Regions from separate parts of the Lysinibacillus sp. FSL H8-0500 genome, predicted to be linked through region 2. Evidence: riboswitches for the same ligand, from Rfam matches in the RefSeq annotation. Region 2 holds a riboswitch; each other region holds the start of a gene.

Region 1 (11,135 bases), 1.3 Mb from region 2:
AAGTTTAGATGTGAAGCCACTTAGGAAGTGATACATTGCTTGCTCTTTTGTTAATTTACTGATTGGTGGTAATACACCAAATGCATCCGCTGTTAGGAAGATAATTGTTTGTGGATGACCTGCAACAGATGGGTCAACAATATTGTCAATGTATTGGATTGGATAAGCCACACGCGTATTTTCTGTTAATGAACCATCATCATAGTTACAAACACGTGTTTCTGGATCAACGATTACATTTTCTAAAACTGAACCGAAGCGAATGGCATTGTAGATTTCTGGTTCCTTTTCAGCAGAAAGATTGATTGTTTTTGCATAGCAACCACCTTCAATGTTGAAGACGCCATTATCAGACCAGCCGTGCTCATCGTCACCGATTAGTTTGCGTTCCGGATCAGCAGATAATGTTGTTTTACCAGTACCAGATAGACCGAAGAATAATGCTACATCGCCAGCTTCCCCAACGTTTGCTGAACAATGCATAGAAAGAATACCTTGTTGTGGTAATAAGTAGTTCATAATACCGAAAATAGATTTTTTCATCTCACCGGCATATTCAGTACCACCGATTAAGATAACTTTCTTTTCAAGCGATACGATGATAAATGTTTCAGAAGCTGTCCCATCAATCGCAGGGTCTGCTTTAAAGCTAGGTGCTGAGACAACAGTGAACTCTGCAACATGAGAAGCTAACTCCTCTTCAGTTGGACGGATAAATAATTGATGAGCGAACAGATTGTGCCAAGCATATTCATTGATAACTTGAATACTTAATTGTGAATCTTTGTCAGCACCTGCAAAGCCCTTGAATACAAATAATTCGTCACGTTCTTTTAAATATTTGATGACTTTCACATATAAATTATCGAACACCTCAGAAGAAATTGGTTGGTTGACTTTTCCCCAGTCAATTTGATCTTTTGTACTTTCCTCTTCTACTGTATATTTATCTTTAGGTGAACGACCAGTGTATTTGCCAGTTTCTGCACGAACTGCGCCATCTACCGTTAACATTGCTTCACCACGAGATGTAGCCTTTTCTGCTAATTGTGGTACTGAAAGTTGAACTTGAACATTGCCACCGTTTAATAATTCCTTCAGTTCATTTGCAATTTCTACTGAATTCATCGATTAAATACCATCCTTTTTTATAATATTCCCTTGATTCTGAGGGATTTTTTCTTAATTTCAAAAATAGTATAACACAATTACCTAAATAATCTATACTAATTAAGAAATTATTTTCGAGTTTTTATTACTTTTCAATAAACTGACAAAAAATAATGTTTTTCGAGTAGAATTCATTCAATCCTACTGTAATTTATTTTGAAAATAGGGTCACACATATGTTAACACACTGAGTAAGAAATATTGTAGGGTTGAATTTGCTTTTATTTCCATCATCATCCAAATTTAAAGGGTTTTATGATAATAATATTCTTTTTATGTCAAAAACATTACATGCAGAAGTGTGGAACTGTGTAATTGCGGAAAATAATAAACAATAGTCACGTATTAGAAAATATTTGACAATAGTCGACCTTTTCAGTAACATGAGTTATTGAACGGATACTCTTATCCCGAGCTGGTGGAGGGTCAGGCCCTGTGAAACCCGGCAACCTGCATGAACTATTTCACGACATGCGTTGGTGCCAACCTGATGCAAGGGGCATACCCTTGAACGATAAGAGTGAAAGGTTGCGTAGTCATTAGTCCTTTCCTCATGTAAAACAACGTGAGAAAAGGATTTTTTTTATTGTTAAAAATCAATGTAAAGGGCTGCCTCTATAGTTCTTTCCTTATTATAATGACGGATCTTTCGAAACCCTCGTGTTAAAAGCAGCAGTAACGGCTTGAGAGTTCAATCCTTCGGAGCGGACTTGACATGGGTAATGAGTACCGTATTCATACACCAATACTTTTGTAAAAGTAAATAGGAGGAAAACTAAATGACAAACCGTCGATTGTTTACATCAGAAAGTGTAACAGAGGGACATCCAGATAAAATTTGTGACCAAATCTCGGATGCTATTTTAGATGCTATTTTAACAGAAGATCCAAATGCACGTGTAGCGTGTGAAACAACAGTCACAACAGGTTTAGTCTTAGTGGCAGGGGAAATTACGACTTCTACGTATGTCGATATTAAAGGTATTGTTCGTGATACTGTAGCAGAAATCGGCTATACACGTGGTAAATATGGCTTTGATGCAGAAAACTTAGCAGTGCTTGTGGCGATAGGTGAGCAATCACCTGATATTGCACAAGGTGTTGACCAAGCATTAGAGGCACGTGAAGGCTCTATGACAGATGCAGATATCGAAGCAATTGGTGCAGGTGACCAAGGCTTAATGTTTGGCTATGCATGTAATGAAACACCAGAGCTAATGCCCTTACCAATTAGCCTAGCACATAAATTAGCACGCCGTTTAACAGCGGTGCGTAAGTCTGGTGAGCTTGCTTATTTACGTCCTGATGGTAAAACACAAGTAACAGTAGAGTACGATGAGCATAATATACCTGTACGTGTTGACACAATTGTTATTTCAACGCAGCATGATGAAGAGGTAACATTAGAGCAGATTCAAGCCGATTTAAAAGAATTTGTTATTGCACCAGTTGTACCAAGTCAGTTATTAGATGCGAACACAAAATATTTCATCAACCCAACTGGTCGTTTCGTGATCGGTGGACCTAAGGGAGACGCTGGCTTAACAGGACGTAAAATCATCGTTGATACATACGGTGGCTATGCGCGTCATGGTGGCGGTGCATTCTCTGGTAAGGATGCAACAAAGGTAGACCGTTCAGCAGCGTATGCAGCTCGTTATGTAGCGAAGAATATCGTAGCAGCAGGCTTAGCAGAGCGCGCTGAGGTACAGCTTGCTTATGCAATTGGTGTTGCTCAGCCTGTTTCCATTGCTGTTGATACATTCGGTACAGGAAAAGTAACAGAAAGCGAGATTGTGGAGTGGGTACGTGAGCTATTTGATTTACGTCCAGCAGGTATTATTAAAATGCTTGACCTTCGTCGTCCGATTTATAAGCAAACTGCGGCATATGGTCACTTTGGTCGTACAGATTTACAGGTACCATGGGAGCAAACAAATAAAGCCGATGCACTGCGAGAAAAAGCACGTTTATAAACTATTGAGCTAAAGCGATAAAGTAATTATAAAGTTATTGTAAGATACTATAATTGAAAAATGGACTAGCTTAAAAAAGCGCAAGAAACCAATGTTACCATTGGGTTTCTCGCGCTTTTTAAGAGTTTAACCTACTTCATCCTAATTTTAATCATTAACCCATTTTTTGATAATCAGTATTTACACTTTTACTTTTGAAGGGATTTATAGTATTGGCCCTTTTCAGCATATTCACGTACGATGCGCTCCATATCCTCTTTATCTTCAGCATTTAATTCACGTACAACCTTTGCTGGACGACCTAATGCTAAGCTATTTGGAGGAATGACTTTACCAGGAGGCACTAAGCTTCCTGCTCCAATAAATGCACCCTCTCCAATCTCTGCTCCGTCCAATATAATAGAGCCCATGCCAATTAAGGCATTTTTTCGAATTGTACAGCTATGTAAAGTCACTTGATGTCCTACCGTTACCTCGTCCTCAATAATTAACGGATATTTTGGACTTTGATGTAAGCAGCATAAGTCTTGGATGCTTACGCGTTTGCCAATAATAGTAGGGGATACATCGCCTCGAATGACCGTATTAAACCACACGGTTGTCTCAGCACCAATAGTTACATCACCAGTAATTGTTGCGTAATCAGCAATAAAAACAGATGGATCGATCTTTGGCATTTTATCTTTAAATGGATAAATCATGAAAATCGCCTCTTTTCTTTCTATAGATGTAGTATTATCGTATCAAATACACATCTTTATGAAAATATAAAATTAAAAAGTACCATGGATGTCGATATAATCATTATGTAATTATTTTTTAGGAGGACTATGTGAATGTGGAAATGGGAAGCTGATGGACAAGCAAAGGCTGTGATTGCTATTCTTCACGGTGCTTATGAGAATCACCGTTGGTATGCATGGCTTATAGAAAAACTAAGAATGGAAGGCTTCCACATAGTCATGGGAGATTTACCGAATCATGGGGTAAATACAGGATTTGGTCGTGTCCATGATGAGGATTTTAAATTGTACAATAAGTATACAAGGAATTTAATTGAAAATGCTTTTTCATATAATTTACCAACCTTTTTAATTGGACATGGGCTTGGAGCAACATTAATTCTTCATACCATGCATAAAAAGCAGTATGAATGTGCTGGTCTTATCTTAACATCGCCTTGGCTACAGTTAAAGCTATTACCAGGTAAATTAACGAATGCTTTAACAAGCTTAAGTACCATAACAGCCAATATAAAGATGACGCATCCGATTACATTTGAAAAACTAACGCGTCATGTTGAAGGAAGAGAAGAAATGAAGGATGAAAGACCCTTTACATCAGTTGTCACAGTGAAATGGTATCGTGAGCTACAGCAAATGATGCGAAATTTAGTGTTTATGCCAAAGGAAGAATTTCCTAATGTACCTATACTAATGATGACGGCAGCAAAGGATAGCATTACAGAAACACGCCAAACACGAAATTGGCTTCATCAGCAAGCATTTACAGAATTTCAGTTTAAAGAATGGGAAAATTGTTATCATAATTTATTTCATGAAGTAGAGCGTGATGAAATTTTTATGTATACGCGTGATTTCCTTAACAATGGTCTTCGAAGAATTGGTTATATCATTAAGTAACTTTAAACATGCTATTTACTACCATATCTACTTAAATATTGTTACTTGAATATAATATTGCAATTTTCGGAAAATTGTAATACTATAATGATTCAAAGTAATAATATTTGAATTGGGGGAGTAATATGGAAGTAATTGTTGGGAAGTTAAATGATATTTTATGGGGTCCGTGGTTTATTTACGGAATCCTATTAATTGGTCTTTTTTTCTCTGTTATCACCAAGTTTCTGCAAGTTCGGCATATTAAGGATATGTTTGTCTTAATGTTTAAAGGTGAAAAATCAGAAAAAGGGATTTCATCCTTCCAGGCGATGTCTATCGCTTTATCAGGCCGTGTAGGTACAGGTAATATTGCTGGTACGGCAACAGCAATCGGAATGGGCGGTCCTGGTGCAGTCTTTTGGATGTGGGCGATCGCTTTTATTGGTGCGGCAACAGCTTATGTAGAGTCCACATTAGCACAGATTTATAAAGAAGAGAAAGATACTGAATATCGTGGTGGACCAGCCTTTTATCTCGAAAAAGGTACAGGTCAAAAATGGTTTGGGGTTTTATTTGCGGTTGTAGCAGTCATCGCAATGCTAATCTTAATGCCTGGTGTACAGTCAAACGCCATTTCAGTGGCTGTGGAAAATGCTTTTGGTTTAGCGCCTTGGATTACAGGTGTTATTATTGTTGTGTTATTAGGTGCTATTATTATCGGTGGGGTTAAATCAATTGCGAATGCTGCACAAGTTATCGTACCATTTATGGCTGCAGCCTATATAATTATGGCGATTATTATCATTGCGATGAACATTTCGGAAATTCCATCTGTTATTGCATTAATTTTCTCAAGCGCTTTTGGTGCACAAGAAATCTTTGGGGGAATTATTGGCTCTGCTATTGCATGGGGTGTAAAACGTGGTATTTACTCAAATGAGGCAGGTCAAGGAACAGGGGCTCACCCTGCAGCGGCAGCAGAAGTATCACATCCTGCAAAACAAGGGATTGTACAAGCGGCTTCTGTATATATCGATACATTATTAATTTGTTCGGCAACAGCATTTATGATTTTATTTACTGGAATGTACAATGTCCATGATGAAAAGGCAGATAAAATTGTTGTGGAGCATGATGCAAAGGAATATGAAGTTTATCCAACGATTTTCACAGGTGAGTTTGGTAAAGATGAGTATTCAGGCGATGCACAAATTTCCTTTGCACAATCAATCAAAGAGGGTGCAGCTTATACACAATATGCTGTAGATGATGCACTACCAGGATTTGGAGGTCCATTCGTAGCGGTGGCATTATTCTTCTTTGCCTTTACAACCATCATGGCTTATTATTATATTGCAGAAACAAATGTTGCCTACCTCTTATCAGGCTCTGCTGAAAAAATAGGTATTTGGCTTGCAAAGATTGCTATTTTAGTAGCAGCTTTCTATGGTACAATCCGTACATCTGATTTAGCATGGGCTATGGGAGATGTAGGTCTTGGCTTAATGGTTTGGACCAATGTGATCGGAATTTTAATTGTCATGAAACCAGCCATCGTTGCTTTAAAAGATTACGAGAAGCAGAAAAAAGAAGGCAAAGATCCTGTCTTTGATCCTCGTAAGCTAGGCATCAAAGGTGCAGATTTCTGGGTGGATTATAATGAAAAGCGCAAAAATAAATAATTAATCTAAAAAGCTATCTATTAGTTCACACAATGCTAATAGATAGCTTTTTTATAACATTTATCGAAATAAAAGCCTGAAATCATTGAACGATTTCAGGCTTCGGATATTCTTTCACTTTTTCTAAGGCAATGACAAAAGGCGGGTCATTTTGCTGATTAAGAAATTCATATTTTAAGACATGTATATATTTTTGTGGAAGCTGACGAACATAGTCCATGACCATATCTCGTTCCTCTTTACCGCCAGGATGCCCATGATAAATCACAAGCACAATTAAGCCGCCAACTTTTAAGAGCCTTAGTAAATCTTGTAGTGCTTGCAGAGTGGTTGTTGGCTTTGTAATAATAGTATGGTTACTGCCAGGTAGGTAGCCAAGATTAAAAATGGCCGCAGCTACGGGCTTATGGACAAAGCTGGCGACTTCCTCATGGCCTTTATTTAGTACAAGTGCTCGATGCTCTAAGCCATGATCTAAAAGACGAAGAAGGGTTGTATCGACTGCCTCCTTTTGAATATCAAAGGCATAAACCTGCCCATAATCTCCAACAAGCTGTGCTAAAAATAGTGTATCATGACCATTGCCAGCAGTGGCATCTACCACTGTATCCCCCTCTTGCACACTATCTTTTAATAGCTGCTGTGCATATTGTAAAACGCGTTGTAGTTTCATTTTACAACCTCAGCTTGGTGAAATTTTCCCTGCCAGCTACCACGACGTTCTAACTCGGCATCAATACCATTTAATACTTCCCACTTATTAACGCTCCACATCGGTCCAATCATTAAATCGATTGGTCCATCCCCTGTAATACGATGGATCACCATATCAGGTGGTAGGATTTCTAGTTGGTCAGCTACAAGCTTTGTATAAACATCCTGATCTAAAAATTCTAGCATCCCTTTTTCATATTGCTTAACCATTGGCGTTCCTTTTAATAAATGAAGCAAGTGAATTTTAATCCCTTGGACATCTAGTTTGGCTACGGCTCTTGCGGTTTCCATCATCATGTCATAGTCCTCGAGAGGTAGACCATTAATAATATGAGAGCAAACACGAATCCCATGTTTCCGTAGCTTGTCAACCCCTTCTACATAGGTTGCAAAATCATGTGCGCGATTAATAAGATTCGCTGTTTTTTCATGGACTGTTTGAAGACCAAGCTCAATCCATAAATATGTGCGCTCGTTTAATTCCGCTAAATATTCAACGACATCATCTGGTAAACAATCAGGGCGAGTAGCAATGGATAATCCTATAACACCGTCTTGTGCTAAGGCGGCCTCGAATTTTTCCTTTAATACAGGTAGTGGCGCATGTGTATTTGTATAGGCTTGAAAGTAGGCCATATATTTACCATCTTTCCATTTCTGATGCATTTTATCTCGAATTTCAGCAAATTGCACATCGATGGGATCTACCTTATTGCCTGCAAAATCGCCAGAGCCTGCTGCACTGCAAAATGTACAGCCCCCAAAAGCAACTGTGCCATCACGATTTGGACAGTCAAAGCCCGCATCTAATGCTACTTTAAATACCTTATGACCAAATTGGTCGCGCAAATAACGATTCCATGTATAGTATCTTTTCCCCTCAGAAGGAAAAGGAAAATTGATTTCTGTCATTTATTTCACTCCTCTAACGCCTTATTTTATCATGAGCATGTCGTTCCGTCATGAGGAAAGGCAAGACTTCTATATAAATACTTGTAAAAAGGTAATCTTATTTTTCTTGTACTTTTAACGATTTCAGCATACACTAACTATTTAGAGAAGCGAAATAATGGAGGTCATTGTATGCCAAAGAGTGTTTGGTTTTTAATTATTGGAATGCTTGTAAACACAACAGGCAACTCATTTTTATGGCCTTTAAATGCCATTTATATGCATGATTATTTAGGGAAGTCTCTTGCGATGGCAGGCTTCGTTTTAATGCTAAATTCTGCGGCTGGTGTATTGGGTAATCTATTAGGCGGCTATTTATTTGATAGAATTGGTGGCTATAAATCCATCATGCTTGGCATTCTTTTAACAATAGCATCTTTAATCGGCTTAACCGTCTGGCATGGTTGGCCACATTATGTATGGTTTTTAGCAATACTCGGCTTTAGTGGGGGCATCGTTTTCCCTGGGATGTTTGCATTAGCAGGTACAGCCTGGCCGGAAGGGGGACGCAAGGCATTTAATGCGATCTATTTGGCTCAAAATGTTGGCGTTGCAGTAGGACCTGCACTCGCAGGTGTGGTTGCTGATTATCAATTTGACTATGTTTTTAAGGTCAACTTAGGTATGTATATTTTGTTCTTTTTTATTGCCTTATTTACATTTAAACGGTTAGAGGTAGGCAGTATCGCACCAAAGAATGTTGTTAGTGAAAGCAAACGCATCATTAACAAGGCACCGTTCTATGCACTATTAATAATCAGCTCTTCTTCGGTATTATGCTGGTTAGCTTATTCGCAATGGAGCGCAACCATTTCATCTTATACGCAGGATTTAGGGCTAGGATTAAAGCAATATAGTTTACTGTGGACGATTAATGGTCTCCTAATTGTTATGGGGCAGCCACTTATTGCCCCGCTTGTGAAGCGTTGGGAGCATCATTTAAAGCGTCAGCTTGTATTTGGCGTCATCCTCATTGCTTTATCTTTTGGCATGATTGCCTTTGCCAGTGATTTTAAAATGTTTGGTGCAGCAATGGTTGTGTTAACATTTGGCGAAATGTTTTATACACCCGCGTTACCAACGATTGCAAATCAGCTTGCTCCCAAGGGAAGGCAAGGCTTCTATCAGGGAATTATTAATAGCGCAGCAACAGCAGGGCGCATGATTGGGCCGTTATTTGGTGGTATTATGGTAGACCAATTTGGCATGATCCCACTTGTTCTAATCTTGGTCGTTATTGTCTTGTTTGCCATTATCCCCTGTCTTATTTATGACTATCCTTTAAAAAAGGAAGCAATAGGAGTAGATTAATGTAGAAAGCAAAAAACGGTGTTTAACTACGCGTTTTTTGCTTATTTTTTATGCGTTGACACCAAAATACAGGCTTGCTATTTATATAGAAGATAATGAAATAGACAAGTAAGCTCACGTTTTGAAGAAGAGCTTTTTTGTTATTGAAAATTAGCAATAACGAGTGTAAAATCATACATATTCAGATATTTGAATATGTAGTTATATGGAGGGGTTTTGGTGGGAGAGGGCTTGCAGCAGTTTAAGGCAGATTTTTTTAAGGCATTAGCGCACCCATTACGAATAAGAATTTTAGAATTACTAGTAGACGGTCAGAAAAGTGTCAATGAAATTCAGGATTGTTTGGATAAAGAGGGCTCCGCTGTTTCTCAGCAGTTAAGCGTATTACGTGCTAAAAATATTGTTTATGGTGTTAAAGAAGGTAAAAAAGTTTACTATTCTTTAAGTGATCCCATGATCGGTGAGTTGCTTGGTGTAGCAAAGGATATTTTTAATAATCATTTAATTAACACTATTACGAGATTAGAGGAAATGACCATTAATGAAAGTGACGAGGAGAATACGTAAGCCGAATAATATGAAAAAACACTGCTTTGCTTATTATGTCGAAGGGAAGATTATGTATGAAGTCACTGTTGACAGGGCGCTTTGAAGGGTATTCCGTTCATCATGTAAAGAAGGACTTATTATCGGGAATTATTGTGGGGATTGTTGCTATTCCACTTGCGATGTCTTTTGCCATTGCATCAGGTGTGAAGCCTGAATATGGCATTTATACCGCCTGTATTGCAGGTATTCTTATTGCTATTTTTGGTGGCTCAAAATATCAAATTGGTGGACCAACAGGGGCGTTTGTTCCTATTCTTTTAGGAATCGTCCTTACCTATGGCTATGAGGATTTATTACTAGCTGGGCTAATGGCGGGGGTTTTACTGTGTTTAATGGGGATTTTTAAGCTAGGAACCTTAATTAAATTTATTCCTCGTCCTGTCACAGTTGGTTTTACAGCAGGTATAGCGGTTATTATTTTTATCGGACAAATTGCTAACTTTTTAGGATTGAGTAATATCACGCGACATGAGTATTTGATTAATAATATTCAAGAAATTCTTAAGCAAATTGGCACTACTAATATATATAGCATTGTAACGGCTGCGATTTGTCTCATAACGATTTTGATCACACCGAAATTTTTTCCAAAGATCCCTGGTGCGCTAGCAGGTATTATTGTTTCAACGCTTGTGGCAACAGTGTTATTTTCAGACCAAGTAGCAACGATTGCCACTGCCTATGGGCAAATTCCCAGTACATTGCCAAGCTTTGCGATGCCCCATATTACACTGGAACGAATTCAGCAGTTGATTGGACCTGCATTTGTTATTGCAATGCTTGGCGGTATAGAATCGCTATTATCAGCCGTTGTAGCAGATGGCATGACAAATAGTAAGCATAATAGTAATCGTGAGCTCGTTGGACAAGGGATTGCCAATATTGTAACACCCCTGTTTGGAGGAATTCCAGCAACGGGTGCAATTGCACGTACAGCAACAAATATTAAAACAGGTGCAGTCTCGCCAATGTCAGGTATTATTCATGGTGTTTTTGTATTAGTGACATTACTAGTATTAGCCCCTTATGCCTCTCATATCCCTTTAGCAAGTATGGCGCCTGTATTAATGGTTGTCGCTTGGAATATGAGCGAACGT
Region 2 (11,135 bases):
GGATTACTATCAGAGGAAGATAGTAAAAGCATTAGCTTTCTGAACGACACCATTAAAAGTACGGTGGAAAGAATCGCCTGTCCTGAAAAAGGAACTTTGTCTATGGAAATCACGCAATCCCATACCAAAATAAAAGGTACTTTTGAGCGTGGGACACCGAAAATTGATGTACAAATCAATATTATTCAAAATGTGGATGAAGTAGGGTGTACGATCAATCTCATGGAAAGTGCCACCATGGATTATATCAACCAAAAGACCGCGCAAAGCATCCAGAAACGAATTGAAAAAACATTAGAGACGATTCAACAATACTATCAAGTCGATATTTTGGGATTTTGTGATGCCCTACATCGAGCTGATGCAAAGCAGTGGAAAAAAATCAAAGCGGATTGGCCTACCATGTTTCCAGAATTGCAGGTCAATGTGGATGTAAAGGTGAAGACACAAAGTATAGGCACTCTGCAAAACTCCTTATTAGATATGCCAAAGGAGGAAGAATAGCATGATTCTGGCAATAGCAATTATTATACTTTCCATTATTATTGCTCTACTATCGGTTCCAACGCTAAAAAAGCTACAAGACACAAAGACGATTGTAGTATTTTCTATTCTTTTACTAATTGGCACAGCTTTAAATATAGGAATCGCTCTTAAAATCAATATTCCAAGTCCATTAGACGTTATTACCTTTATCCTTACACCTATTAAAGAGTATATTGTGTCATTCACCAAATAGCTACATGGAGGAGTCAGTAGATGGAAAAAGAAATGATTAGTTCAAGACAGTTCACCATTATTACAATACTCTATTCCATCGGTACGGCTATCTTATTTATCCCTGCCAGCATTACGAATATGGCCAAGCAGGATGCGTGGATTGCGGCAAGTATTGGTGTCATACTCAGTTTATTCATTGTAAAATTATTGCTAACCCTAGCTAAGCAAACTCCTACCCTGACATTTGTTGAGGTAAATAAGAAAATTTTAGGACGCTTTTTTGGCACTCTCACAACGATGTGCTTTTTAATCACAACCATTCTTTCAACAGGCGAATTATTATATTTTATTGGTATTTTTATGCAAACAGAGATTATGCCAGAAACACCTACGATGGCCTTTGCTCTGCTTTTTAGCATTATTATTATGTATGCAGCCTACTTAGGTATTGAAACCTTTGCACGTTCTGCTGAAATTCTCTTTCCGCTATTTTTCTTGATTTTTATTTTTTTCGTGATTTGTATTGCACCACAAATTACGTTTGACAATATACAGCCGATGTTGGAGGCTACGAAAACATCGATGCTCTATAGTATTGCACGCTTTTTAAGTATCTTTTCATTTCCATTAGTGGTGCTATTAATGCTTTATCCAATAACGGTCAATGTACAGCATTCTGCACAAAAAGGCTTTTATAGAGGCACTATTATTGGTGGGGTTGTTCTTACAACAATGGTAACACTCTGCATACTTGTCTTAGGACCCGATAACACTGCTGCTCGAACATTTCCTAGCTATGCGCTTGCACAAAGAATATCAATCGGTAATTTTTTGCAGCGCATTGAAGTGATAATGGCGTTTATGTGGATTACGACTCTGTATATTCGAACATTTATGTACTTCTATGCAAGTGTTGTAGGACTTGCCCAGATGCTAAATATCAAGGATTATCGACCCCTTGTTGTGCCAATGGGCTTAATGATACTTGGACTATCGCAAATTGTGCATCCAAATATTATTCATTCCAATAACTACAATAATGAAATTTGGCCTATTTTATCATTTATCCTAATGATTTTACTGCCTATTCTATTGCTAGTGGTGGCTATTATTCGAAAGCCTAAGCCACAAAAGAAGGAAGAAGTCTAATTTCCTCTGCATAGCGAGAAGAAATTAGACTTTATTGATAAACTAAATATGATATTCAAGCTCTTCCACCAAATCCCATTCATATGGTGTTTCTTGATAAACATAGTAGTTCAACCAGTTTGAAAATAATAAATGCGTATGGGCACGCCATGTATTGATGGGAGCTTGTGTTGGGTCATCATTTGGAAAATAATTAACAGGCACTGCCGTAGCAAGCCCCTTCTCCATATCGCGATGATATTCATCCGCCAATGTTGTCGCATCATACTCTAAGTGACCTGTAATCATAATATTTTTATTATCCTTCGATTGTACAATAAAGACTCCTGCATCCTCTGAATAGGACAATAAACGTAAATCAGGGTGATTACGTACCTCATCAATGGAGACAGAAGTATGGCGTGAATGCGGCGCTGTAAATAAATCGCTAAAACCACGCACTAAATCAACCGTTAAATCGGTAATAACATGGGAATAAACCCCTGAGCATTTAGCAGGAAGCTCAAACTTACCAATACCATAATGATGATAGAGTGCTGCCTGTGCCCCCCAACAAATATGAAGAACAGATGTCACATTGGTTTTGGACCAATCCATAATTTCCTTTATTTCTTGCCAATAGTTCACGTCCTCAAATTCCATTTTCTCGACGGGCGCTCCTGTAATAATCATGCCATCATAGCGACGATGACGAATTTGCGAGAATGTTGTGTAAAATAGCTGTAAATGTGATTTACTCACATTTTTTGATTTATGTGTCGCCGTATTTAAAAAGGTAATATTAACCTGTAACGGCGTATTTCCTAATAAGCGTAGCAATTGCAATTCTGTTTTTTCTTTTTCAGGCATTAAATTTAAAATTAATATACTTAACGGACGAATTTGCTGTGTTCTTGCGCGATCCTCTTCCATCACGAAGATTTTTTCCTCACGTAAATGTTCTCCAGCTGGTAAATTTTTCGGAATATTAATTGGCATCTTGCATTCCCCTCTCTGTTATTGCTTACAATTAAAAAATCCCTCTCATTCCATACGAGATAGAATGAGAAGGATTTTTTCACGTCCACTCTTATCTCTCAAAGGAAAAATCCTTTGCTGGAATTAGCACCTTTCTAACCATTGTTAGAGGTTGCTGAAGCGTCATCGGGCCAAATCCCTCTGCTTTCTCTTGATAAGGTTTATTTAACTACATCGAATTGTAGCACTATTTAAAATATTTGACAATAGGGTTTAGCATTCCTCTGTTGAAAAACACCCTACTTCTTTTGTCAACTTTTATAATCTTGTTGTATAACATACGAAAAGGTTTAAGTCTACTGAAGAAATTTCTGCTACAATTTTATCAAGCCTATTTTCCGCAACAACAATTTCATCGTGATATCCATCATCAATTTCCTGTCGTTGCTATGCATTAAGCTTCTTCAGGATAATAAAGGTTTTTTCGCAAACAAACATCCCTATGTGTCAATGTTTCTCCATCAAATCGCAACCAAATTTCATCATCCGCCATCACCCCATGCGTTTTTCGCACAATGCCCCAGCGATTAAATGCCTGCATACCAAGACTTTCCAACAATTCATCCGCATTAGCACGAGTAGGAGGGAAAGTGCGCCATTTCAACCATTTCTCAAGCTCCTCGATTGTAATATGCCCCTCCATATTCGGTGAAAACTGCTTATTAAAATCATCAATATAATTTATAACATACGGTGTTCCACCATTCATAGGCTTTAAATCCACTCGTGCAATAATATCATCCATCCACATCACATCAAACTTCAAATAATCAATCATCACAATCACTTCCTTCATAGAAAAGATGGGCAAAACTAGGGTCATTTAATTGCGAAAGTAACACTTGCTTTGCTCGTCCAAAATCAATAACCGTTGTTTCAAGTAATTGCAGTAGCTTTGCCTTATTAATAAATGCAGGTCCCCTATATAGGGCGAGCTGTTTTGAGAAGTTAGAATTAAATGGTTTTGCTTTCACTTTTCTTTTTAAAATGCTCAATGGCTTACCTAGCGGATAGTCTTTTTCATCCGATAAAAAACTAAGTCCATTATCAAAAATTGGTGCAAGTCGCCATGATTTTCTGGTAGGATCATAGAGAAATAAAATATTATTTGTATGACGATCTTCGTTCAAAATAAGCGCATCAAATGCAAGCAAACGAGCCACTTCTGTTCGTACATCCAGCCCAGTAAATACTTCAACCTGTTGCATCAACTGTTCAAATTTCTCTGCTGTCGATAATGCCGTATGATTTAAAATGGCATCTGTTGTTGTGAAATTGGCTTCAAATAAACGTTCGAGTGTAACTTCCTGTAGCTTGCCTCGAAAGTCATAGGAGTAACAGCCAATAGCTGTATCTCCATTCGGTAAAAGGATTTCACAAGGGCTATATGCAACATATTCCTTTATGGTAGAGCAGGATAAGATAAGGGATGCCAATACCTCAGCCTGTCCTTCATAGCCTAGTGTATTTTTTTTAATCCACCTATTGTTCACATGCCATTTCGATTGATCCCCCTTACTTGAAGTACTGATTATTTGGACTGCTTCTGCGGGAATAACGACTTTCTCCATATGGTTCACATCCTTCTATCCAACTATATTTCATGAAGTTATCCATCAAAAAAATTTGTTATGTTGGCTTCGTTCATTTCGTCACATTATGGTCTATATAATACAGAAATTTAGAAAAACCTGCTGTAATCGTTATTGTCATCTTTTATTTCATAATACCTACCACTAATTATAAATGAATGTGACGGTAGTGCCATTATCACCTTCAAAAATCTTTTGAATCATTATTATACTACAGAAATGAAGAGAACGAGATTTGAACTTTTTAGTGCCCTCCCCAGCAACAACCTTTTTAATCTAGGAGGAAATGTTTTCATGGTGTATCATTAATGCGAGGTGAAATCATGATAAAAATCGCAGTAGTTGAAGATGATGAGCTGTTAAAAAAGTACATCAAGGAATATTTACAAGCCAATCACTATACGGTTTTTTTAATTGATGAGTTTGGCGATGTGCTTACGCAAATTGAAGAAATTCAGCCGGATTTAATTTTATTGGATATTAATTTGCCGCAATATGATGGCTTTTTTTATACAAAAATTTTGCGTAAACGTCTGACAACTCCCTTGATTATTTTATCAGCAAGAAGTGATGAATCTGAACAAATTCGAGGTATTACACAAGGGGCTGATGATTATATAACGAAGCCCTTTAGCATGGGCATTTTGCTTGCCAAAATCGAAGCGGTGCTACGTAGAGTAACACCACAAACAACACAGCTAGCCATTGATGCGCTTGTCTTAAACTGTGATAAAATGGTACTTTCCTATCTCGGAGAGGTGTTAGAGCTTAGTAAAAATGAGTTTAAATTAATGAAGCTATTTATGCAAAGCCCTCACACGGTCATCACAAGAGAAGAGTTACTAACAGAGCTTTGGGATGATGGGCATTTTGTCGATGATAATACGCTATCCGTTAATATGACACGCTTGAAACTCAAGCTAAAATCCCTACAAATTGTGGATGCATTTGTCACGAAAAGAGGGGTCGGCTATGTTTTTACACCGCCTATGGCAAAATAGCAAATGGTTTATTTTGCTATACTTTGCCAATACAGCAATGCTCACACTGTATTTTTATTTATACGGCACATTAGAGGAAACTTGGTATCCCTTTGTTTTAAGCAGTTTTTTGCTCCTCATTGCACTCGTGATACAAGCAGTGAAGCTATGGCATTTTGAACAGAACTTAGCACGTGCTAAGGCAGGCACTATGGTCAAAAATGCGCATATAGCGATTCAAGCATTGCAAGAAGTCCATCAGCAATATCGCAACGAGCTCAATCGACAAAGCCTACAAACCGAAGAACAGCTCGCTATTATTTCACAGTGGATTCATAATTTAAAAGTTTCAGTAAACGTTATCCAACTAGCAAGTGAGAGCAACCATACACAGGCGAAGGAGGATATCCTAAAAGAAAGCGAGAAAATGGCACATAATTTAGAACAGTGCCTGCAAATGTTACGGCTTGCTGACTTTGCGCAGGATTATGTGGCAAAGCAAACCACTATAAAAACGATACTTGAAGCCGTATTAAGGGACAATAAAACGCTCTTTATTTATGAAGGCATTTTCCCTAACGTTTCACTAACAGAGGAAATTATTTATACAGATGAAAAATGGTGCAAGTTTTTGATTACACAGCTTCTCACAAATGCTGTGAAATATAGTACAAACGGGCAAACAATACTGATTTACAATGAAGGCAAGCAGCTTTATATCAAAGACACAGGATTAGGCATTCCAATGGAAGATTTACCACGCATTTTTGATCCCTTTTTCACAGGGCAAAATGGACGGCTTTATCGCAATTCCTCAGGTGTCGGGCTATTTTTAGCGAAGCAAATTGCCGATCAATTACATCATCAGCTTACAATCACATCAGAAAATGGCACAACCGCCATGTTATCTTTCGAAAATGAAAGATAAGGTCACGAAATTCACTATGTAGAAAAGTTGCACCTGCGATAAGCTAAAAGTGAAAGGAGTGACTGAGCATGATTACAGTCCAAAAACTAACCAAGCATTACCAAGCCTTTCCTGGCGCAGCAATCGTCAAAGCGGTGGATGGCATCTCACTCACAATCGAAGCAGGAGAATTTATCGGCATTATGGGCGCCTCAGGCTCTGGAAAAACAACATTATTAAATATGCTTGCTGGCATTGAACCTGTGACATCAGGCGAAATTACTATCGCCAATACTGATATCACAAAGTTATCAAAGGATAAAATGGCTTTATTTCGCAGGGGGCAATTGGGGTATATTTTCCAAGACTTTAACTTACTCGACAGCCTTTCCGTCAAAGAAAATATAGGGCTACCCCTTATTTTAGACCGTCAGAACCCTAAAATCGTTGAACAAAAAACTCGACAATTAATGAACTACTTAAATATTGCCCATATCGCTGACAATGCCCCTGCTCAAATTTCAGGTGGACAAAAGCAGCGTGTGGCAGCCGCCCGTGCATTAATTACAGAACCCGCCGTTATTTTTGCTGATGAACCAACAGGCAATTTAGATTCAAAGTCAGCCAATGATTTAATGCTGATGCTTAAGCGCCTAAACAATGAATTGGCAAATACAATCGCGATGGTTACACACGACGCATTTTCTGCCTCATTCTGCAAAAAAATTATTTTTATGAAAGACGGCAAGCTAGAAATGACCATTGTATCTAATGGCAATCACACACAATTTTTTGACCGTATTTTAGAAGCACAGAGCGCGATTGGTGGTGCAAAAGATTGAATTTTCAAGGCATCATGAAGAAAAATATGCTATTCCATGCACGTAAGTACATTTCTATTTATATTGTCTATGCGCTGATTGTGACACTGCTCTTTTTATTCGCGAGCCTATTGTATAATAAAGTCATCATTCAAACACTAAAACCAAGCTATTATCAAAACTTACAGCTCGCACTTAGCATGGTAGCCGCATTTTCAGTTATCTTTATTACCTACGCTACTGTATCTTTTGTGAAATATCGTGGACAGGAATTCGGTACATACATTACTTTGGGCATGACATCCAAGCAAGTAATTCGCTTACTTAGCTTTGAGCAATTGATTATTACAGGCAGTTCACTTGCCACAGGTTTATTAGCAGGCATCGTATTCGGCAGGCTATTTTATTTAGGCTTCCAACAATTTATACACATTCCTGAATTAACATTTCAATTGAATGCACCATCTTTCAGCATCACCATTGCCATCTTTTTAAGTATTATGATGGTCACATTTTTCCTTAGTGCGCTTTATATCAAACGTCTATCGTTGGTACAATTAATCCGTGCAAAAACGCTTAAAGATGCCACAAAGGGCAGCTACCTTCTAGGGTTTATCAGCATTCTTTTATTTGCTGGCAGCTTATGGATAATTCCTTATGCGATGGCGAATAGGCATGAAATATTACTTAAAATAGCTGTTGCGCTTACATTGATTACACCTTATTTCATGATTGGTGCAGGCCTTTTAGTCATTAAACATATCATAATGAAGATATCCACCAAATTTTACCAACGTTTGATGTTGACCTTCTCTAATGTTACACATCGACTACGTGCCTTCCAAACAACGTTGTATCTTGTGATGATTATGCTGGGTGGCTCTATTGTCTTTATGGGGCTTGCGTATGTACTATATGCCTCGACAGAAGAAATGAACGACGCTAGTAATCCAGCTTCTTATATGTATGTCACATCAAAAGATTGGCAAGGGCTTGATGAACAAAGCGAAACATTCGATTTTGTGGTAGACAACTATGCAAGGCAGATTCAAGGCGAATGGGGAAAGCCACTCGATATTATTGTCGTATCAAAAACACAATATGAAAACTATATGCATGAAAAAATCACCACACCTGCCCTTATTCGAAATGACAAAGAGCTTGAGCCATTCAAAACACCTATAAAATGGAACGGTATGACCTTAAAAGACGTTCAACATCTATCACGTGCTGTCACAAACAGTAGCTTATTTGGCTATAATATACAAGAAATCCTTGTAATAGATGACCCAAGTATTTATCAAGAAAATATCTTTACAGCACACAAGCTGGGGCATAGGGTAAGCAAAGCTGAGGCATTGGTTTATGAAAAAAAGCTAAAGAGCATCAATAAAGTAGATCAAATTCCATCACAGTACAAACCCGCCTCCAAAGAGCTTGAACTTGAAAGCGATTTTCAGCGCACAGGCCTAGCCCTCTTTATCTCAAGCTTTATCGGTCTGCTATTTGTACTCGCCAGCGGCATCGTGCTCTTCTACAAAGTACTTTCTGACCTCCCAGCACAAAAAGAATATATGCAATCTTTAGAGCGCATCGGTTTACGTAGAAGAGAGAAAGAGCAACTCATTCGCAATGAGCTACGTATCCTCTTCTTCACCCCTTTCTTTTTAAGCGTCATGCTTGTCTCGTACTATTTCTATCTATTTTTTCATCGATTCCCAAATACATGGGATTATATGCAGAAGCTAGGGCTTGTGGTAATTGTGTTCTTTGTCATTCAGTTTATTTTTTATAGCTATAGTCGGGTGAGGTGTGAGTGGGAAACAAATTTATAAATAAAATTTCCCTTTCTGGTAAACATACCATTAGTATGGTATCATATAGCTTTAGGGATAGAGAGGAACGTGAACAGCTTGATTAAAATTGAATTTCCAAAACCAGATGTAGTCATTCGTCAACGTGAGCAAGATCTAAAGCCTGGTGATGTGCCGATTACACCTTACCATGGATTTATTGATTTCCATAAAATCACACGCGAAAAAGGCGGCATTTTCTTATTTTATAATGAAAAAAATGAACTTTTATTTGTTGGAAAAGCCCGTAAAATCCGTCAACGCATTAAAAAACATTTTGAAGACAATGTCTCACCTGTGAAAAACCATCGTGATGAAATTTTTAAAATTGAGGTATATGAAATAGAAGACCCAATGGAACGCGATATTTACGAAACATATGCCATCAATGTCTTCCGCTCCAAATACAATATTGATAAAGTATTTTATTAAGAAAAAGTGAAATCTCTTTCAATAGGGATTTCACTTTTTTTTCTTGGCTCATATGCTAGAGCTTCCATCGAGGAAAAAGGCTTGGCGCTCTTTTGTAATCCACTCCTCCAATGCTTGATCATCACGCTTGATTAAACGATTGACTAGCACATCATGCCAAATATAATCCTCCAGTAAATAAATATGCACAGGGTCTGTTGTAATAAAGGCGATTTCCTGCGTGGATGGTACATGACCATAAATCATTTGCTGTCCATCGACGGAAATAATAAACCAATGCGGTGTGGAGGGCTTTTGTGTATAGTGTGTCATGCGATGCTGTTCTAATGTAGCAAGCGGATTTTCCACATAGAAGGTAATGCCGTGAATAGGGACACGCTGCCCTGCCTCTTGAATGGCTTCATATAACGCTTCATACATATCCTCCCACATTGATAACAGCACTTTCTGCTTAGCATTTTGGAGTAATGATTGACAATAGTTTACAATCGCTTCCTTGCCTTTTAGCATAACGACTTTATGCTCCGCTTCTTGCTCCTTTGTTTCTAGCCTGGCTAACTTTGTACCAATAGATGTAAAACTTGCTTGCCAACGCTGCTGCATTTGCTGTAAAAAAACCGCTACAGGTAGCGCAGCATATATGGTTTGCTCGGCTGTTTCCTCCTTGAGCACAATTCCTTTGTCAACAAGGCTTGTTAAAATATCATAAACTCTAGCACGAGGTATTCCTGAATTTTTACTAACCTGATAGGCATTTACATGGCTATGCTGCACAAGTGCCGTGTAAGCCTTTGCTTCATACTCCGTAAAGCCTAGTTCCTTTAATTGGACAATTAATTCCTCCATCAAATCCCTCCATTGCCCTTATTATAGACGAAAAAATAAAGGGTTTACAGCATTCATTAAATTAGTTACTATTCTAGTAGTAACTAATTTAGTGGGGTGTTATCATGTTTTTCGATATAGATATAGATATACATATTCTTCTTTTGTTAATTGCCTTTGGTTTTTTAGCAGCCTTTATCGATTCTGTTGTAGGTGGCGGTGGCTTAATTTCATTACCCGCTTTACTATTTGCTGGGCTAAATCCAGCCGCTGCTGTTGCAACGAATAAGCTTGCAGGCTCGATGGGCTCGCTTACCTCCACCATTTCCTTTTATCGCTCTGGGCAGCTTGAGATTCGCCCTGTTCTTAAATATTTCCCACTTGCCTTTATTGGTTCATTGTTTGGCGCATGGACTGTGCACTTAATCAACCCAGCGCTGTTAAAGCCATTAATGCTTGTGATGTTAGCGGCTGTGGCAGTTTATACAATCTTTAAAAAGGATTGGGGCGCTATAGCAGCCGTGAAAACTCTTTCGCGCACACATTTACTGTTATTTATGGCTTTATTATTTAGCATTGGCTTTTATGATGGATTTCTCGGTCCTGGGACGGGCTCTTTTTTAATTTTTAGCTTTTTACTTGTGGGCTTTGATTTTTTAAAGGCTGCGGGCAATGCAAAGTTTTTAAATTTAGCAAGCAATGTAGCAGGTCTTTGTATGTTTGCCTACTTAGGGCAAATTCATTATGTCTATGGATTTGTTATGGGGATTGCGCAAATTGCTGGGGCTATAGTTGGTTCACGCCTAGCGATTCAAAAAGGAAGCGGCTTTGTACGTATA
Region 3 (11,135 bases), 1.4 Mb from region 2:
GGTGTAATGTAATTCAATAGACGTTGATAGTGCGTAATCATTAAACAGCCAAAGCCTTCGCCACGCATAGCATTGATACCTTTTGATACAACTTTTAATGCATCAATATCAAGACCAGAGTCAATTTCATCTAAAATTGCAAACGTTGGCTTAATCATCATTAATTGAAGAATTTCATTACGTTTTTTCTCACCGCCAGAAAATCCTTCATTTAAGTAACGTTGTGCCATATCTTCATCCATTTCAAGGAATTCCATGTTCTTATCTAGTTCACGAATAAACTTCATTAATGAAATTTCATCGCCTTCTTCACGACGTGCATTAATTGCTGAACGTAAGAAATCAGCATTCGTCACACCTGCAATTTCAGAAGGATATTGCATTGCTAGGAATAGCCCAGCTTGAGCACGCTCGTCTACTTCCATTTCAAGCACATCTTCACCATCAAGCTCAACTGTACCTGAAGTTACCTCATATTTAGGATGGCCCATAATAGCGGATGCTAGTGTTGATTTACCAGTGCCGTTTGGTCCCATAATTGCGTGAATTTCATTTGTATTAATTGTAAGATTTACGCCTTTTAAAATCTCTTTCCCGTCGATTTCAACGTGAAGATCTTTAATTACTAAAGTTGACATGAAAATACCTCCATAGTGTTCAGTGAATGGATTGCCATTCCTTAATTATCATCATTCTAATCTTAACTGAAAATCGTTCTCTATGCAAACCATTTCAATCACTTTCAATTTTCTTAAATAAAATCTTGAAAAATAAAGACTTTGTAAGCAATTTCAGTTGATTACTTGTCAAACTTATCAATGAGAATAACGTTCCTTCATTTTCAATAAATCACTTCTAATTGAGAATGAATTTCATCTAGCTACATAGTGAAAACCTCGTGAAAAGGGCTACTTGTAGCGGTTTTATAACAAAAATACATAGATAACGCTATCTATACTATAACCTTTTTCACGATAATGAAATCAATTAAGGAAACAAATATTTTGGCTTTATGCTCAAATCGATATGTAAACATTAATAGTCATTTTTCGTCTTAAATACTATAATTAAAATAAAATCAATCTTATTTTTAGATTAATAGAGGTGAAATGTTAGTGGAGTTACGTCAATTACGCTATTTTGTCGAGGTTGCTGAACGTGAGCATATTTCAGAGGCCGCTGAGCATCTCCATGTTGCACAATCTGCCATAAGCCGGCAAATCGCAAATCTCGAAGATGAATTAGGCACACCCCTGTTTGAACGTGTTGGCCGCAATGTAAAATTAACACCGATCGGAAAAATATTTCTTGAGCATACGATTACAGCTTTAAAAGCGATTGATTTTGCTGCCAAGCAGGTAGAGGAGTATCTTGATCCTGCTAAAGGCTCCATCAAAATTGGTTTTCCTACAAGTTTAGCGAGCTATGTACTGCCAACCGTTATCTCTGCCTTTAAACGCGAATATCCTGGTTTACAATTCCAGCTACGGCAGGGCTCCTATCGCTTTTTAATTGAGGCTGTTAAAAATCGCGATTTAAACTTGGCTTTTTTAGGACCGCTTCCCCCTAAGGATGAATCCATACAATCAACTATATTATTTACTGAAAATATCGCAGCCCTACTCCCAGCCAATCACCCATTAGCAAAAAGAGAAAGTATCCAGCTTGCAGAGTTAAGAAATGATCTCTTTGTGTTATTTCCAGATGGCTATATTTTGCATAAAGTAGCGATGGATGCTTGTCGTGCTGCGGGCTTTTTACCAAATGTGATTTCCGAAGGAGAGGACTTGGATGCATTGAAAGGTTTAGTTGCTGCCGGCATTGGTGTCAGTCTCCTACCTGAAAGCTCTCTTTATGATTCAGCGGCTCGTTTTACTGTAAAAGTGCCTATTCAAGCACCTACAATCCCTAGAACTGTTGGTATTATTTCACCTATTAATCGGGAAATTGCCCCATCCGAAATCATTTTTTTAGACTTTGTAAAAAACTTCTTCTCTCGCCTATCGCAATTCCAATAAAAAAAGAGTACATAAGTTTAAGGCTTATGTACTCTAAAATCTACTATTATTTTACTGGCACTACTGCACCTTTCCACTCTTCTAAAATGAAGTCTTGGATTTCTTTAGATGTTAATACTTCTAATAATTTTTTAATTTCTTCTTTTGTTTCATCGCCTGCGCGTACTGCGATAATATTTACATATGGAGATTCTTTATCCTCAAGAGAAATAGCATCCTCAATTGGATTTAAGCCGTTATCAATGGCAAAGTTAGAATTGATTAAAACCGCATCGCCTTCATCGTTTTCATACATTTGTACTAGCATTTCAGGAGCAGTATTTGCATCGAATTCAAAGTTTTTAGGATTTTCTTCAATATCCTTTAATTCTGCTGCCGTTTTATCAATACCTTCTTTTAATGTAATTAAACCTTTAGCCTCTAATAATGATAACATACGACCATGGTCAGATACTGAGTTAGACAGTAAAATTGTTGCACCCTCTGGAAGCTCTTCTAAAGATTTATATTTTTTAGAGTAAATACCGATTGGCTCAATATGAACACCACCCGCATTCACGAAATCATAGCCATTGTCTTTAATTTGTAACTCGAGGTAAGGAATGTGCTGGAAATAGTTTGCATCCAGGTCTTTTGATTCTAAATCTTGGTTTGGTAATACATAATCCGTATATGTTTCAACTTCAAGATCAATACCTTGCTCAGCTAAAATCGGTTTTGCTTTTTCTAAAATTACTGCGTGTGGTGTATTGGAAGCACCTACTTTTAATGTTACATTTTCTTTACTATCTGTTTTTTCCCCATCAGATGCTGAATTGGCATCCTCTTTTTTATCAGTACCGCAAGCTGCTAAAGCTAGTACAAGTATTGATAAAAATAATCCTGCTAATAACTTCTTCATGTATAACACTCCCTTTTATTTTGTAAAAATATGTTAGCGGTAAAAACCGGAATAACCTTCTACATTTTAGCGTTTATCAATTTTTTCGGTAATAAAATCACCAATCCATTGAATCACAAATACAACTACTAATATCAAAATAGTTGCCATTAATGTCACATCTGTACGATTTCGTTGGAAGCCGTCTAAGAAGGCTAAGTTTCCTAGACCTCCTGCCCCGATAATCCCTGCCATTGCTGTATAGCCAACAAGTGCAACAGCCGTTACGGTAATACCTGAAATTAATGCTGGCAAAGATTCAGGAATGAGTACCTTCCAAATAATTGTCGATGTCTTTGCACCCATTGAGCGAGCCGCTTCAATCACGCCTTTATCAATTTCACGTAAAGCTATTAAAACCATACGTGCATAGAATGGGGCTGCCCCAATAATTAATGCTGGTAATGCCGCATTGGCTCCTCGAATTGTACCAAGTAAAAATTTTGTAAATGGAATTAATAAAATAATTAACACAATAAATGGAATAGAGCGAAAAATATTTACAAGGGAACCGGTTAAAAAGTTGACAATTTTATTGGCCCAGAGCTGATTGGGGCTTGTTAAAAATAATACGATTCCAATCACTAATCCTAGAATAAATGTTACAACCGTTGAGATAGCTGTCATATACAGCGTCTCATATGTAGCCTCCCACATATTTTCCCAGTCTACATTTGGAAAGAGATTACTTAGCATGTGCAATCACCTCCGTTTGTACTTCAACTGTATTTAAATAATTAAGTGCTGCAGCGACATTTGCCTGTGAACCGTCAACTTGTACAATTAATGTACCGTATGCCCCATTCTTTGTTTGTGAAATATTACCGTGAACAATGCTAACTTCCACATCAAATTGTTTAATAAGATGTGAAATAACAGGCTGTTCTGTATTTTCACCGACAAAGATAAGCTTCACAAGCTGGCCAGTTGGATAATTGGCTTTGATTTGTGCCACGGTCTCTAGCGTTTCCTTTGTATCTGTAATTTGCGCTACAAATTTTTTCGTAATAGCTGCTTGTGGTGATTGGAAAACTTGCAATACCTCGCCACGTTCTACAATTTCGCCCGCTTCCATAACAGCTACACGATGACAAATTTTGCGGATCACATGCATTTCATGGGTAATCAGCACAATGGTTAAGCCTAGGCGTTCATTGATATCCACAAGTAAATCAAGAATCGCATCTGTCGTTTCAGGATCAAGCGCAGAGGTTGCCTCATCACATAGTAAAACCTCTGGATTATTGGCTAATGCACGTGCAATGCCTACTCGCTGCTTCTGTCCACCAGAGAGCTGTGAGGGATAGGCCTTATCACGTCCCTCTAAGCCAACAAGTGCTATCAATTCCTTCACTCGTGCTTCACGTTGAGCCTTGGAAACACCCGCGATTTCTAAAGGAAAAGCAATGTTCTCGGCAACAGTTCTCGACCACAGTAAATTGAAATGCTGGAAAATCATACTTACCTTTTGTCGAGCAGCTCGAAGTTTTTGCCCTTTAATGGATGAAAATTGTTGATTGTTCACCATTACTGTTCCTGCTGTTGGTTTCTCTAATCCATTTAATAAGCGAATCATCGTACTTTTACCAGCACCACTATAGCCGATAATACCGAAAATTTCACCTTTATCGATAGAGAGGTCTACGTTTTTGACTGCTGTTAATTCACCATTTGCTGTTTTATATTTCTTCGTAATATTTTGAAGCTGGATCATTGCCAATACTCCTTTTCTCATATAGAAAACCCCTTCACTCAGAGACAAGCAGAAGGGGTTACCGTACTTATACGTTTAACCGTTCTCTCATCTTTCAAAGACAAATCTTTGGGTGATTTGGCACCTTTTCACGCTGTGATGGTTGCCGGGCTTCATAGGGCACTTCCCTCCGCCACTCTTTATAAGAGTTCGATATATTTAATGTTTTTGTAATCTATGTGTTACTTTACCATGCCGGCAAAGTTCAGTCAATTGCTTTTTTCAACAATTCATATAAAAATGGTACGGATTGAAAAGCATATATTTTATTTGTCACTTTTCCGCCATTACAGACGAGCAAACAGGGAACACTTTCAATTTGATGCTCATAGGCAATCTGCTCGACAAAATTAATATTGGCTTGGCCTAATTGTAGTTGTGGTACTAATTGTTCAACAATTGACATCATTTTTGAAGCCACTGCACACGTGCCACAAATCGGCGTATATAAATAAAATGCAGCTTGCTCTCCCGACTGTATAGCCGTTTCCCACTGCTTTATTGACCATTCTTCCATTATTCACGCAACCTTACTTACAAAATATATTCATTATGGATGGAGAAGTGAGCGCGCAATAAAATTGTTGCTAACACTTTTCTTGGTGTCGTCTCCACTTCCTTATAGGTAGGCATTGTACGCAAATGCTCAGCCTCTGGATAATGTCTGTCCATTAATGCACGTAGTTTATCACCTGAAGTATCTGCATCGAAAAAAGTAAAAAGCTCACAGCCCTCATACGGATCAAGAAGTTCTTCTAATTGATGCACACCAATTGTACCATTCGTACATAGTATTGTAACATTCTCCTTCAAAATAGGCTTAATCTGAAGCTTATCTGAGCGCCCCTCTACTATCAAGCATTTTCCCTGGAACATTACGCCACCTCCATTTTAAACATCCCCACTTATAAGTCAGTATATATTGAACTACCCCCACTTAGTTATTGAAGTGGGAGATTCCTAAGAACACCAGCGTCACCGCCAGTTATGGATTAGGCTATCCCCGTAGTTCCTACGGTTAGAAGCCTTATCGCTTCGTTTTTCAGATTTTGTCCTGCGTTCCTATCTCTATCATGATGTGTGCCACAAGAAGGGCAATCCCATTCACGAAGATTTAAATGCTTAACGTCTTTGTTTTGGTAGCCACAAACTGAACATAATTGAGAACTTGCAAAGGTTTTAGATACAGCCACTACCTGTTTGCCATACCACTTTGCTTTGTACGCTAACATCGTTCTAAATTGCGACCATGATGCTTCACTAATTGCTTTCGCTAGTTTATGGTTCTTCAACAGATTTGACACCTGCAAATCTTCGATACCGATGACATCGTGGTTTTTGATGATGTCAGTAGAGATTTTTTGCAAATAGTCTGTTCTTGCATGCGCTATTTTTTCATGAATGCGCGCGACTTTCACCTTTTGTTTTTGGTAGTTTCTTGCTTCCTCTAACGACTTCTTTTGCTGCAATGCCATTTCTTTTCGCCTTGACAAAATACGCTGTTCTTTCGCCAGTTTCTTTTCAAGTGAACGGAAAAACTTTGGATTTTTATACACCGTTCCAGTAGAAAGAATCGCAAAATCTTTAAGACCAACATCAATACCGACAGAAAAACCTGTTTTTTCTAGTGGTTGCACGTCTGTTTCCACAAGAATTGAAACAAAATATTTACCACTTGGATTTCGTCTGATTGCAGCGTTAAGAATACGCCCTTTAACTTCACGACTTTTTGCAAACTTGACGAATCCAAGTTTGGGTAACTTGATTTTGTTTCCTACAATCGTAATATTGCCGTTCGTGTGCTTTGTTGTGTAGGATTGTACTTTATTGTTTTTAGACTTGAAACGTGGTGCTTTAGTCTGTTTCTTGAAAAATCGTGCATACGCATCCGCAAGGTTTTTAAGGGAGGATTGAAGCGCAATGCTGTCTACTTCTTTCAACCATACGAATTCTTTTTTTAACTGCGTTAATTCGGCAGAACATGAATGGTAAGTGAATCCTTTGTCTGTTTATCGTTCCAACGTGCTAAAAAATAATTGAAGACAAAACGCGAACAACCGATTGTTTTAGCCATGAGGATTTCTTGTTCTTTGTTTGGGTAGATACGGAATTTGTATGCTTTGTTGACCAACACACGAAACACCTCCCTCTTTACCCGAATGTTTGTTTCTATTTTAACCGAAAGGGAGTGGCTTTGGCTATCACCAACCGCCATTTATCGCCCCTTACGTATTCGGCTACGCCCCACACATGCCTTGAAGCGGGCGTCTTCTGTCGGAAAACGATAAAAAACGCCGGTAGTTGCCGACGTTTTTCGATTATAGCTTGTCTTATTCTGCAATCATTTCTTCGTATTGTTCTGCTGTCATAAGTTTGTCAACTTCTGATGCATCAGCAGGCTCTACAACAATCATCCATGCTTGTTCATATGGTGATTCATTTACGAATTCTGGGTTATCTTCTAAATCTGCATTGACTTCAACAACAGTACCCGAGATTGGTGCGTATAGTTCAGAAACTGTTTTTACTGATTCTACGCTGCCAAATGGATCATCTGTTTTGATTTCATCGCCAACTTGCGGAAGCTCCACAAATACGATATCTCCTAGCTCAGATTGTGCGAAGTGTGTGATACCGATACGTACTTTACCATCTTCTACTTTTACCCATTCGTGCTCTTCAGAATATCGTAAATCTTTCGGTGTGCTCATGCCAAAACCCCTCCATAAATATGTAATCGATTCATTTTCAGTGTGCCATATTTCTCCTATAAAAACAAGGAGAAATGCGGTTATTTCCAAGCTTGTTCAAAATCTGATTCTTTAAACCCTAAAGTTACTTTTTTTCCATCTGTCACAATTGGGCGTTTAATGAGCATACCATCAGAAGCAAGTAGTTCAAGCTGCTCCTCCTCTGGTATCTCAGCAAGCTTATCCTTTAATCCAAGCTCACGATATTTCATGCCAGATGTATTAAAAAACTTCTTCAAAGGTTGCCCACTCGCTTGCCAGAATGCTGTGATTTCATCCTTTGTTGGCGTTTGCTCTACAATATGTATTTCTTCATAGGAAATATCATGATCATTTAACCACTTTTGTGCTTTTTTACATGTTGTACATTTTGGATAATGAATAAATTGAATCGTCATTAAAATGCTCCTCTACTGTCTTTTTCTGTAGTATACCATCATAAGTGTTTTGAAGGGTGGAACTTCTCTTATTTTGGGGGTTCTAATGATGGTTTACTGGCCGAATATCCTGTACTTTCGGGCTTCTATCTATCACTTTTGCCATTCTATCCATTTATTTAAAGCTGCTATCCGTTTCTCTTAGGCTATCCGCTACTTTTGGAGCTCTATCCGTCACTTTCGCTCTTCTATCCATCTATTTAGAGCCTCTATCCATTTTACAATGTCATCTTCTTCACCCCAAAAAACCTAGCTCCTATTAAGAAATGGGAGCTAGGTTTCGCATTATCATATAATTAAACAATATACTTTTCTGCTTCAATTAACTTTACGGAAGCTTCACGTTTCTTGGCGATTAAGTTGTATGGATTATTGCGTGTTAGCTTACGCAATGCCGATAATGTCATACGTGCTGCATCGCCATCTGCTGAAGCAAGAATTGTATCCTTTGCTTCTTTTTCGATTTCTGCGAATGCCTCTTGGCAGAAAATTTGCGTATATAGTAATTTTTGCTGTGCTTTTTCAGCGCCATCACGAGCAATTGCCTTTTCTGTACGTAACACTGCGGATTCCATTGCAAATAATTGGTTCGCAATATTCGCAATGTTTACCAATACCTCTTGCTCTTGATCAAGCTTGGCACCAAAGCGTTGTGCTGCTAAACCTGCTGCTAATACAGCAATTTTCTTGGCATTTTTCACTAAATATTTTTCTTGTGCTAATGGCTCTGTTCCAATATCCTCTGGCATTAACATTAGCAGCTCTTGCTGTAAGTTTTGCGCTACTTGTAATAATGGCAGCTCACCTTTTAGCGCCTTTTTCATAAATGTACCAGGTACGATCATGCGGTTAATTTCATTTGTACCTTCGAAAATACGATTAATACGAGAATCACGATAAATACGCTCTACTTCATATTCAGCCATAAAGCCATAACCACCATGTAGTTGTACTGCTTCATCTGCAATATAATCTAATGTTTCTGATCCGAATACTTTGGCAATAGAGCATTCAATCGCATACTCAGCAACGGCTCCTGCAATAACTTTTCCTTGCTTTTGCTCCTCAGGGCTTAGTTGGCTTAAACGATCCTCAAATAAACCTACTGTACGATAGTTTAATGATTCAGATGCATATAAGTGAGAAGCCATTGTTGATAGTTTCTCTTTTGTTAAATTGAAGTCAGAAAGCTTTGTTTTAAATTGTTGACGTTGGTTTGTATATTGAATCGCAAGCTCTAATGCACGCTTAGAGCCACCAATTGTCCCAACACCTAATTTATAACGACCAATGTTTAAAATATTAAAGGCAATGACATGCCCACGGCCAATTTCGCCTAGTAGGTTTTCAACAGGTACTTCCGCATCCTCTAGCACTAATGTACGAGTTGATGAAGATTTGATGCCCATTTTCTTTTCTTCAGGGCCCACCGAAACACCATTGTAGGCACGTTCTACGATAAAGGCAGAGAATTTCTCGCCATCAATTTTTGCATAGACAACAAAAACATCTGCAAAGCCTGCATTAGTAATCCATTGCTTTTCACCATTCAAAATATAATGTGTGCCTGCCTCATTTAATTTCGCAGTCGTTTTTGCCCCTAACGCATCTGAGCCTGAACCTGGCTCTGTTAATGCATAAGCAGCGATTAATTCACCTGAAGCTAGCTTAGGTAAGTATTTTTGCTTTTGCTCTTCATTACCGAATAGTACGATTGGTAATGACCCAATCCCAACATGTGCACCATGTGTAATGGAGAAGCCACCTGCTACAGACATTTTTTCTGCAATTAAAGCTGAAGACACTTTATCTAAGCCAAGACCCTCATACTCTTCAGGTACATCTGCTCCAAGTAAACCTAGCTCCCCTGCGCTTTTTAGCAGTCGTACAGAATGCTCAAATTCATGATGCTCTAAATTTTCAACTACTGGCAATACTTCGTTTGCTACATATTCCTCTGTTGTTTTTGCAATCATTTTATGCTCATCTGTGAAATCCTCTGGTGTAAATACACGATCTAATTCCACATCTTCAATAAGAAATCCGCCGCCTTTAATGAAATCCGTTGTTTTTTCTGTCATCTTCTATTCCTCCCAATATATCTAATGTAATCCCCTATATATAGAAAAGCCTGAGGTACAATGTTCGGAGGCAACCGGAAACAGTATACCTCAAGCTGATCTAGCAAAATTATAAAATTTCAAATACGCCCGCAGCGCCCATACCGCCACCGATACACATTGTTACAACGCCATATTTCTTCCCTTGACGCTTCAATTCATGAATAAGCTTTAATGTTAAAATCGCACCTGTTGCGCCTAGTGGATGTCCTAATGCAATGGCTCCTCCATTAACATTGACCTTCTCTTGGTTGATGCCTAAATGGCGCACTACCTGTAATGATTGTGAGGCAAATGCTTCATTAATTTCCCATAGATCAATATCTTCTATTGATAGTCCTGCAATTTCTAATGCCTTTGGTACTGCCACAATCGGTCCAATACCCATTACCTCAGGCGGCACACCACCTACTGCAAATCCTAGGAATTTTGCCATTGGCGTAAGACCTTGTTTTTCCGCTTCTTCACGTTCCATTACTAGTACAGCTGCTGCACCATCAGAAGTTTGAGAGGCATTACCAGCTGTTACACTGCCTTTTATATGAAAAGCTGGACGCAGCTTTGCTAAACCTTCAACTGATGTACCTGGACGTACACCTTCATCCATACTAAATGTGAATTTTTTGACTTGTGGTTTATTATTCTCATCTACGTAGTGCTGTTCCACTTCGATTGGTACAATTTCATCATTGAATTTACCTTCTTTAATCGCCTTTTCAGCAAGAGTGTGCGAGCGAACAGCAAAGGCATCTTGATCTTCACGACTAACACTATATTGACGAGCTACTTCCTCAGCCGTATGCCCCATGCCCATATAATATTGTGGAGCTGTTTCCGCTAACGTCGGATTTAAGCGTGGTGTATTTCCCACCATCGGCACCATACTCATCGACTCGACGCCACCAGCAAGAATAGCCTTTGAGTGTCCTAACATAATTCGCTCTGCTGCATAGGCAATCGCCTGTAAACCTGATGAACAAAATCTATTAATCGTCAGAGCAGGGGTTGTATCTGGTAACCCAGCAAGTGCCCCAATACTGCGTGCCACATTCATCCCTTGCTCCGCCTCTGGCATCGCACAGCCTAAAATTAAATCATCAATCGGCCCTTCATAGCC

Evidence for each region. A riboswitch is a leader RNA that binds a small molecule or an ion and turns the genes downstream of it on or off. The one in region 2 is predicted to bind S-adenosylmethionine.
Region 1: linked by a shared signal. The riboswitch ahead of metK (methionine adenosyltransferase) and the one ahead of metA (homoserine O-succinyltransferase) in region 2 are both predicted to bind S-adenosylmethionine.
Region 3: linked by a shared signal. The riboswitch ahead of MHB44_RS17805 (methionine ABC transporter ATP-binding protein) and the one ahead of metA (homoserine O-succinyltransferase) in region 2 are both predicted to bind S-adenosylmethionine.

Annotation. Positions count from the first base shown of each region.
Region 1 is NZ_CP150292.1:3,562,986-3,574,120, reverse strand. Features, by position in the region: gene pckA (phosphoenolpyruvate carboxykinase (ATP)) at 1-1,128, opposite strand, end outside; SAM riboswitch class I at 1,573-1,691, shown strand; gene metK (methionine adenosyltransferase) at 1,950-3,146, shown strand; gene MHB44_RS16905 (gamma carbonic anhydrase family protein) at 3,335-3,847, opposite strand; gene MHB44_RS16900 (alpha/beta hydrolase) at 3,983-4,789, shown strand; gene MHB44_RS16895 (alanine/glycine:cation symporter family protein) at 4,915-6,453, shown strand; gene MHB44_RS16890 (class I SAM-dependent methyltransferase) at 6,536-7,126, opposite strand; gene MHB44_RS16885 (TIGR01212 family radical SAM protein) at 7,123-8,079, opposite strand; gene MHB44_RS16880 (MFS transporter) at 8,251-9,429, shown strand; gene MHB44_RS16875 (metalloregulator ArsR/SmtB family transcription factor) at 9,649-9,996, shown strand; gene sulP (sulfate permease) at 10,053-11,135, shown strand, end outside.
Region 2 is NZ_CP150292.1:2,295,531-2,306,665, reverse strand. Features, by position in the region: gene MHB44_RS10985 (Ger(x)C family spore germination protein) at 1-504, shown strand, start outside; gene MHB44_RS10980 (hypothetical protein) at 506-739, shown strand; gene MHB44_RS10975 (endospore germination permease) at 760-1,869, shown strand; gene metA (homoserine O-succinyltransferase) at 1,912-2,847, opposite strand; SAM riboswitch class I at 2,936-3,047, opposite strand; gene MHB44_RS10965 (hypothetical protein) at 3,281-3,664, opposite strand; gene MHB44_RS10960 (HipA domain-containing protein) at 3,657-4,457, opposite strand; gene MHB44_RS10955 (response regulator transcription factor) at 4,802-5,479, shown strand; gene MHB44_RS10950 (sensor histidine kinase) at 5,451-6,386, shown strand; gene MHB44_RS10945 (ABC transporter ATP-binding protein) at 6,455-7,207, shown strand; gene MHB44_RS10940 (FtsX-like permease family protein) at 7,204-9,021, shown strand; gene MHB44_RS10935 (nucleotide excision repair endonuclease) at 9,100-9,471, shown strand; gene MHB44_RS10930 (helix-turn-helix domain-containing protein) at 9,520-10,317, opposite strand; gene MHB44_RS10925 (TSUP family transporter) at 10,422-11,135, shown strand, end outside.
Region 3 is NZ_CP150292.1:3,721,929-3,733,063, forward strand. Features, by position in the region: gene sufC (Fe-S cluster assembly ATPase SufC) at 1-644, opposite strand, end outside; gene MHB44_RS17790 (LysR family transcriptional regulator) at 1,116-2,018, shown strand; gene MHB44_RS17795 (MetQ/NlpA family ABC transporter substrate-binding protein) at 2,065-2,919, opposite strand; gene MHB44_RS17800 (methionine ABC transporter permease) at 2,986-3,654, opposite strand; gene MHB44_RS17805 (methionine ABC transporter ATP-binding protein) at 3,644-4,672, opposite strand; SAM riboswitch class I at 4,757-4,860, opposite strand; gene MHB44_RS17810 (thioredoxin family protein) at 4,917-5,228, opposite strand; gene MHB44_RS17815 (hypothetical protein) at 5,246-5,587, opposite strand; partial or broken gene tnpB (IS200/IS605 family element RNA-guided endonuclease TnpB) at 5,704-6,845, opposite strand; gene gcvH (glycine cleavage system protein GcvH) at 7,042-7,422, opposite strand; gene MHB44_RS17830 (arsenate reductase family protein) at 7,503-7,859, opposite strand; gene MHB44_RS17835 (acyl-CoA dehydrogenase family protein) at 8,195-9,979, opposite strand; gene MHB44_RS17840 (acetyl-CoA C-acetyltransferase) at 10,089-11,135, opposite strand, start outside.